2 regions of the Jannaschia sp. 2305UL9-9 genome follow, and region 1 is predicted to be linked to the other one. Evidence: riboswitches for the same ligand, from Rfam matches in the RefSeq annotation. Region 1 holds a riboswitch; the other holds the start of a gene.
What was found. A riboswitch is a leader RNA that binds a small molecule or an ion and turns the genes downstream of it on or off. The one in region 1 is predicted to bind thiamine pyrophosphate.
Positions count from the first base shown of each region.

Region 2: another riboswitch for thiamine pyrophosphate. It lies ahead of thiM (hydroxyethylthiazole kinase); the one in region 1 lies ahead of V6N07_RS10240 (thiamine ABC transporter substrate binding subunit).

Region 1 is NZ_JBGEHM010000002.1:494,191-498,601, forward strand. Features, by position in the region: gene V6N07_RS10235 (thiamine/thiamine pyrophosphate ABC transporter permease ThiP) at 1-1,387, opposite strand, end outside; gene V6N07_RS10240 (thiamine ABC transporter substrate binding subunit) at 1,393-2,373, opposite strand; TPP riboswitch at 2,413-2,511, opposite strand; gene V6N07_RS10245 (acyl-CoA thioesterase) at 2,731-3,066, shown strand; gene aroC (chorismate synthase) at 3,139-4,242, shown strand; gene V6N07_RS10255 (DMT family transporter) at 4,239-4,411, opposite strand, start outside.
Region 2 is NZ_JBGEHM010000001.1:1,352,382-1,356,792, forward strand. Features, by position in the region: gene V6N07_RS06615 (3-oxoacyl-ACP reductase) at 1-553, opposite strand, end outside; gene thiD (bifunctional hydroxymethylpyrimidine kinase/phosphomethylpyrimidine kinase) at 550-1,362, opposite strand; gene thiE (thiamine phosphate synthase) at 1,359-1,967, opposite strand; gene thiM (hydroxyethylthiazole kinase) at 1,964-2,758, opposite strand; TPP riboswitch at 2,808-2,903, opposite strand; tRNA gene V6N07_RS06635 (tRNA-Ser) at 3,130-3,219, shown strand; gene V6N07_RS06640 (beta strand repeat-containing protein) at 3,782-4,411, shown strand, end outside.

The sequences.
Region 1 (4,411 bases):
CAGGTGTCGCAAACAAGGCGATCACCCCAAGATCCCCGGCGGCCAGCGCGGCCGTCAGCCCCGCGGCAAACCCCGCCGGTCGCCGCAGGCGCGGCAGACCGACCAGACGCAGCCACGTGAAGCCGGTCAACGACAGGGAGGAGGAGAGGCGGCCGTAATTCGCATGCAGGTCCCGCATCGCAGGGATCAGGGCGCGCAGGGCAAAGGGCAGCGCCAGCACCACATTGACCAGCAGCACGATCGGCAGCGCCAGCGCGATCGGGTTCACCCAAGGCAGCAGCAGAATATAAAGCCCAGTCCCGAGGACGAGGGGCGATGCCGCGATCGACAGCGTTCCCACCACCTCGACCCAACCGGCGCGCAGGGCGGCAAGGGACATGGCGAGGGCAAGGGACACGGTCAGCATCGCTGCCGCAAGGGCGATGGCCAGCGACCGCAATGTCGCCCACCAGACGGACGCGGGCAGGGCGGTCACATGGCTCAGCCCGTCGGCGAGGATCATGCCGATCGGCAGCAGAAGGAACCCGCAGGCCAGCACGATCGCCACCGTGTCCTGAAGCCGGAGCACCCACCCCGCCGAATCCCAGCGGCGCACGATCCTGTCCTGTCCGGCCCCGAATCCCGACGGCAATGTCATGCGCAGCGACGACAGCGCGGCGCCAACCCCGAGCGCGAGTTGCAGCGCGCCGAGGATGGCGGCACGGCCGAGGTCGAAATCAAAGCGGAACGCCTGATAGATCGCGAGTTCGACCGTCGTGGACCTTGGCCCGCCGCCCAAGGCCAGCGCCACGGCAAAGGACGTCGTGCAGATCAGGAAGATCACGAGGAAGACCCCCGGCACGATGGCACGCAGCATGGGCCATTCGAGGAACCGCCGCGTGTCGCGGGCGTCGAAGCCGAGGGAGGCGGCCAGACGTATCCGTTCCCCCGGAATGCCTTGCCAGCCCTGCACCATCAGCCGGGTGGCCAGCGGCATGTTGAAGAACACATGCGCAAGGATCACGCCTTGCGCACCATAGATCGAAACCGGGTCGACCCCGAACCAGCCGAGCACGAGGCTGATCGGGCCGGACCGGCCGAACAGGGCGACGAGGCCCAGAACCGCGACGATCACCGGCAGGATGAAGGGCGCCCCCAGCAGCAGGATCACCGCGCCCCGTCCCGCGAACCGTCGGCGGGCCAGCGCGCGTGCCACCGGAATCGCCAGCAGGACGGACAGGCCAGCCGACAGGGCCGCCTGCCACAAGGTAAAGCGCAGGGCCCCCCAATCGGATGCCGTCAGGCCGTCCCACCCCTCGGCGCGCCAGGCCACCGCCCCGAGGGGCAGCAGCAGGACAACCGCGACGACAAGCGCCGCCGCGATGCCGATGCGGGTGCCGCGACCCACCCCGGTCAGCGGCCGAGGCCGGCCTCGAACTCTGCCACGACGGTGTCGCGCAGCGCCTCTGCCTCATCCGAGGAAAACAGGAGCGCAGTGTCCGGCATGTCGAGCATGGCAAACCCTTCGGGCATCTTCGCTGGGTCCAGCTTGGCGGGCAGGGACCAGTTCCCTTCGGGAATGATCGACTGGAAATCCTCGGTCAGGATGAAGTCGAGGAAGGCCTGCGCCAGCTCCGGCTGGTCGGTGCCCGCGATCTGGCCGGCGGTCTCGACCATGACGTAGTGGCCTTCGTCGAAGATGGCGGCCTTCTTGGTCAGGTCCTCCTCGGCGATGATGTGATAGGCGGGGCTGGTCGTGTAGGACAGGACCATGTCGGCCTCTCCTTCGGTGAACATGCCATAGGCCTCGGACCAGCCGCGCGTGACGGTCACGATCTTGGGGGCCAATGCCTCCCACGCGGCCTGCGTATCGTCGCCGAAGACCGACTTCATCCACAAAGCCAACGCAAGGCCGGACACGCTGGTGCGCGGGTCCTGGATCACGATGCGCAGATCGTCGGGCGCATCCAGCAGGCCCTGGAAGGTCGTCGGGACGGCATCCAGCTTGGTCGTGTCATAGACGAAGGCGGTATGCCCCCAGTTGAAGGGCACGAAGGTGTCGTCCGTCCAGTCGACGGGCATGGTCAGCCCCTCGATCGTCACGCCGTGGGGGGCGAACAGGCCGGTCTGACGCGCGCGTTCCGCATCGTCGGTGTTCAGGCCGATCACGACGTCGGCGCCGGTGCGTTCCCCTTCGAGGCGCAGGCGTGGCAGCAGGTCGCCGGTGACATATTCGATCTCGCATGCGCAATCGGCCTCGAAGGCCGTCTTGATGGCCGGGCCGGGGCCCCATTCGGACGCGAAGTAATCGGGGGCATAGACCGTGAGCGGTTCGGCCGTGGCGGCCGAGGCGATCAGGGTCAGGCCCGTGGCGATGGCGGTGGTCAGTTTCATCTCACAACTCCCATGGCGACGGACGGGGGTGAGGTTGGCATTGACGTGCGCGACCTTCCCTCCGCCGGTCTTAACCGGTTCAGGTTCAACGGGTCCGCTTTCGCATCTCAGCCTGTGTTGGCCCCCCGAGGTGCCTTGTGCTTAGCCGAGGTGCGGTCCGGGGACCAGCCCCCGGAAACCGTGTGGCTGGCAAAGGCTCGTCGTCCCGAGGTGGCGGTGCTATCACGGTCGGAACGATGGGCGATGAGGAGCATGCCGGTGGCACATGACGAGGATCCAGCCCTGTCCCGCGCGCGCGAGCGGGGCAGCCACGGGCGACAGCAGGATGACGGCGTTCTGGTCATCCGCACCATCGCGATGCCCGCCGATACGAACCCGGCGGGTGACATATTCGGCGGCTGGCTGATGTCGCAGATGGATCTGGCGGCGGGCAACATGGCCGGACGTGTCGCGCAGGGGCGCGGCGCAACGGTCGCGGTGGAGGGGATGCAGTTTCTGCGGCCCGTCAAGGTCGGCGACGAAGTCACCCTCTATGCGACGCTGAAATCCGTCGGGCGGACCTCCATGCGGATCCACGTGGATGTCTGGGCCCGCGCGCGGTTCGCCAAGACGGGGGCCAAGGTGACGGATGCCGATTTCGTCTTCGTCGCGCTGGATGATGCCGGGGCCCCGCGCGCGATCCCCGATACCTGACGGGCGCGACCGGGCGTCCGCTTGCCGCCCCCTGACGTTCCGTCTAGACCGCAGCCCGTGAGGAGTGCGCCCATGTCCATGAATACCTTCGGCCATCTGTTCCGTGTCACCACCTGGGGCGAAAGCCACGGGCCCGCGCTGGGTGCGACGGTCGACGGGTGCCCGCCGGGTGTGCCCGTGACCGCAGAGGCCATTCAGGTCTGGATGGACAAGCGCAAGCCCGGCCAATCCAAGCATACGACGCAGCGCAAGGAACCCGATCAGGTCGAGATTCTGTCCGGCGTCTTCGAGGGTGTCAGCACGGGCACCCCGATCCAGTTGATGATCCGGAACACCGACCAGCGGTCCAAGGACTACGGCGAGATCGCCGAGAAGTTCCGCCCCGGCCATGCCGACATCACCTATTGGCAGAAATACGGCGTGCGGGACTACCGTGGCGGTGGTCGGTCGTCCGCCCGCGAAACGGCGGCGCGGGTCGCGGCGGGGGGCATCGCGCGGGCGGCGCTGGCCGCGCTGGCCCCCGAGGTTTCCGTGATCGGCTACATGACCGCGATGGGGCCGCTCGACATCGACCGGTCCCGGTTCGACTGGGACGAGATCGCGCGCAACGATTTCTGGTGCCCCGATCCGGTGGCGGCACAGGCGTTCGCCGATCACCTCGACTGGCTGCGCAAGGATGACCACAATTCCGTCGGGGCGATCATCGAATGCGTCGCGCGGGGTGTTCCTGCGGGCCTTGGTGCACCGATCTATGCCAAGATCGACACCGATCTGGCGGCTGCGATGATGTCGATCAACGCGGTCAAGGGCGTCGAAGTGGGCGAGGGCATGAATGCCGCCCGCCTGACCGGCCGCGACAATGCGGACGAGATCTCGATGGGCCCGGACGGACCCGTCTATTCGTCGAACCACGCGGGCGGCATTCTTGGCGGCATCTCGACCGGGCAGGACCTCGTGGTGCGGTTCGCGGTCAAGCCGACGTCATCCATCCTGTCGGAACGCCGGACGATCACGAAATCCGGCGAGGATACGACAATCGTGACCAAGGGGCGTCATGATCCCTGCGTCGGTATCCGGGCGGTACCCGTGGCCGAGGCGATGATGGCCTGCGTTGTGCTGGATCACCTGTTGCTGCATCGCGGGCAGGTTGGCGATGCGGGCGGGGTAATCGGCTAGGGCCGTTTCAACCGACTGATCTGCACCGCCAGAATGCCAAGGGTCACGACGACGACACCGATCACGTCAAGGGGGCCCAGCCCCTCGCCCAGAAGGGCCCAGGCGATGACGACCCCGAAAAACGGGTTGAGAAAATGGAATGTCGCCGCGGGTGTCGCCCCGATGCGCG
Region 2 (4,411 bases), on a different contig from region 1:
CGGTCACGCCCAATGGGCCGAGGTCCTTGGAGGCCGTGCGGGTGAAGGCCATCAATGCCGCCTTTGCAGCGGTATAGTCATGATAGGGGACGACCGGATTCTGCACGAGGTTCGAGCCGATCGTCACGACACGACCCCCACCCGCCGTCCGGAAATGCGGCGTCATGGCCTGAATCGCGTTAAGGGCGCCGCCCACGGCGACCTCCGACTGTCGGGCGAGATCCGCCCAGGACAGGGTGTCGAGCGTCGCGCGGGCGTCCCCGTTGAAGCTGTAGTCTGCCAGGGCGTTGTGGATCAGCGTCGTAGGCGCGCCGAGCGTTTGCGTGACCTCCTCGACCATCGCGTCCACGGCCGATTTGTCGGTCATGTCCGCCTGCACGGCAATCGCCCTGGGCCCCAGTTCCGTCGCAAGCGCCTGCGCGGCCTCCGCACTGGCGCGGTAGTTTATCGCGACCTTCGCGCCCTGTTGCGCGAAAGCCCGCGCGATCGCGGCGCCGAGGCCCCGACCGGCCCCGGTGATCAGTACGGTTTGCGTATCGATGGCATGTGTCATGTCTGGGAAGATCCTCTCTGGAATGCATGAAAATGGTGAACAGGGCCGTGACCTGACCCGACCGACAGATCATCCGCCCTCAGGATCGCGGCAGAGATATAGGCCTTGGCTGCGATGACGGCCGGATGCAGGGCCTTCCCCTGCCCCAGCTGCGCCGCAAGCGCGGACGACAGGGTGCAGCCGGTCCCGTGGGTGTTGCGCGTGCTGTGCCGCCGGCTTTCGAACCAGACCGCCTCGTCCGCGCCGAGCAGGAAATCGGGGCTGTCTGGCCCGTCGAGGTGACCGCCTTTCAACAGCACGGCGGCGCACCCGAGGGCGCAAAGCGCCTGCGCCTGTTCGGCCATCGCGTCCCGATCGGTCCCCGCAGGCAGGCCCAGCAGGTCCCCCGCCTCGGGCAGGTTTGGCGTAAGGACCGTTGCCATCGGTGCAAGCAGGTCGCGCAGAGCGGCGACCGCGTCCGGATCAAGCAACCGGTCGCCGCCCTTGGCCACCATCACCGGGTCCAGAACGATCGGCGCATCGATGTCCGACAATGCGCTCGCGACGGTCGCGACATTCTGCGCGCTGCCGAGCATGCCGATCTTGATTGCATCGATCCGAATGTCGTCGCGGATCGCCGCGATCTGATCGGAAAGCATCTGCGGATCCGTCAAGGACACGGCACGAACGCCTTGCGTGTTCTGCGCCGTCAGCGCGGTTACCGCCGCCATCGCATAGCCGCCATTGGCCGATATCGCCTTGAGATCGGCCTGAATCCCCGCGCCGCCCGAAGGGTCGGACCCGGCGATCGACAGAACATTGGGTATCATGTGGACCTCCAGCCCGTGACGAGAGTGCGCGTGGCCAAGACCGGATCCTCGGCCCGCGAGATTGCCGAGACGACGGCCATGCCCACTGCGCCAGCGCCTCGCAGGGCCGGAATGTCGGCCGCCGACAGCCCCCCGATGGCGATCGTCGGCACAGGCGACGCGGAAACGATCTGAGCAAGGCCCCCGGGCCCCGTGGGGGCAGCAGCATCCGGTTTGGTGGCCGTGCTGCGGAACGGCCCCGCCCCGATATAGTCGACACAATCCGGGATCGCGGCGCATTGTGCCGCCGTCTCGACCGAAAGGCCCAGGATCGCATTCGGCCCGATGCGGTTGCGCGCGATGCGCGGATCGCCATCGCCCTGCCCGATGTGCAGATCAGCACCCGTTGCACAGGCCACGTCGACCCGGTCATTGACGAACAGCCGAACGCCCAGCGCCGCCATTTCCGGAAGCAGACCCTCGACCAGCCGAAGGATATCGTCATCGCTCCCCGTCTTGTCGCGAACCTGCACGGCCCAGGCCCCGCCCCGCGCCGCGGCGCGCGCCTGTTCTGCAACGGACAATTTCGCGCCCGGATCGGTGATGAAATAGACAGGCCCGATCATGTGGCCTGCCGGATACGGGCGGCGGCATTGAGATCCTCGGGGGAAAGCGCCGCAAGCGCATCGAGGAACGCGGGCTGAAAGCTGCCGGGGCCCGATGCCACCCGGCCCGCCGCCTCACCCGCAACACCGTAAGCCGCAAGCGCGGCGCAAGTCGCGTCGAAGGCATCCCCGCCCGCACAGAAGGCGGCGATCACGCCGTTCAGCGAACACCCCATCACCGTGATCCGCGCCATCAGCGGATGACCGTTTTCAACCCGCGCGCCCCGTGCGCCGTCGGTGACGTAGTCCACCGGGCCCGAAACCGCGACGATACCGCCGGTTCGGCGCGCCAGATCCTGCGCGGCCCCCTCCGCGTCCGCGACACTGTCACCCGCATCCACGCCCTTTGCCCGCCCGCCAAGGCCGGCAAGCGTCAGGATTTCGGATGCATTGCCACGCACCACGGTCGGTTTCATGGCCAGGAGACGGGTGCACAGATCCTGTCGAAAGCCTGTGGCCGCCACGCCGACCGGGTCCAGAACCCACGGCCGCCCGTGGTCGGACATGACACGCGCGGCGTCTTCCATCGCGGCCCCCCACTCGGGATCGGCGGTACCTATGTTGACGGTCAACGCCTGCGCCAGCTCCGCAAACTCCGCGACTTCGACGCGGGCATGCACCATTGCCGGCGAAGCGCCGATGGCCAACAGCACGTTCGCCATCACGTTCATCGCGACGAAGTTGGTGATGTTGTGCACAAGCGGCGCGGCATCGCGCAAAGCGCTCAGTCTATCTCCGGGGGTCTGTGTCATCTGGCCTCCTTTGACGGAAGGAGGCATGGCGAACGCAAATCCCGACACGGGTGGCATCCCCACAACTTCCTCCGCCGGCATGATCCGGTTCAGGTTCGAAGGGTACTTCTCAGCCCGTGCAAGACGGACGCCCCTGTTGCAGGCGCCAAGATGTCCGGAAATGGTTGAATGTCAATGCTGCCCGGGTCGAATTGCGGGTCGGTCGCGCAACCGTCGCGATCGATGGACAACGGATCGACGCCGCGGTCGCATCAGATCGATTCCGCAGACCCTACCGGCAAGGCGCCGCCCGAAAAGACATCCGCCATCCTGATCCCGAGATCGCAAGTTTCGGCTTGTCTCTCCGCCACCCGCCCCCTAAACGCGTCGGCGGAGACGTGGCCGAGTGGTCGAAGGCGCTCCCCTGCTAAGGGAGTAGGCGGGAAACCGTCTCGAGGGTTCGAATCCCTTCGTCTCCGCCACCATCATCCTTACGAAACCATCAAATCATCCGCCCGGCGCGGATTTCTCTGTACTTGAGAGATCGTTTTCTTAGGACTGCCCGGTGCTTTGATAAGGTTCTGGGCTCACGGTTATCGGATTTGCCGACCCTGTGCCGCGAGCGAAGGCAACTGGCGTTGCAGGTTCCCTATCGTTGTAAGGGATGCCAGCTGAACCTGCTGTTCATCAGTGCAGCCATCAAGACCACGGGCCCGGGCGGATGGCATTTATGGAATGACCCCGCTCGGATGCGCACCGACCCCCAGGGCGCCAGCGGGCGCTACGGGCCACCAACCTTGATACGCTGGACAGGCTACCACCGTGACGAACGCCGTCTACGACCGGCGATCGCCGGGCGAGGATGACGCTTTCGTGCCGTGTTCAGGCACCGCGGCAAGCAGTTGTGGCTAAATCGCGACGCTTTGTGTAGCAAATTGTTAACGTCGCGATTCTGGAAGCCTATGCCCTTGTCGGCGATGCGAAGTCCGCGTCGGTAACGACCATTTATCAGTGCCCGTGCCTGTATCCGTGAAGGAATTTTACATGACCACAACTCCGCTTCTCTGGCTTTCCGAATTCACCGCCAACCTCGTCCTTGCCGATGATCAGCGCGATCCGGTCGTTACAGGGCTGTCGAACGGCAATTTCCTTGTGTCCTGGACCGACGAGAACGAGTCTGTGGGCAATGGCGGTGGAAGCGATATCATCGGGGTGATCTTCGATCCGCTGGGCAACGCGCTCACGGGTTCGCTGTTTCTCAACGACGGCTTCGGCTTTACGCGAAGCGAAGACGACCACACTGTCGCGGCCCGCTCCGACGGGGGGTTTGCGATCGTCTACATGTTCTCCAACGGGACAGAGACTGACGTCATCTTCGGCATCTACGATGAGAATGGCCAGCGTGGGGCCTTCACCGGGCCCGAGATCGGTGGTGGTTTCGTCGTAAACGACACCTCCGGCTCGGGCGTCGAATACAGCAACCCCAGCATTGCGGTCGGCGCGGACGATAGCCTCTTCGTCACCTACGAGACGAGCTCCGGCACCACTCAGAATATCGTGGGCAGAAAGATCTCCGCCGATGGGACGACCGTCGGGGCGGAGGTTACACTGCGGCAGGATGGGTTTGCCGGGGGAATTTCGGCCAACGAAGATCTTGTCTCGCCGCAAACCGTC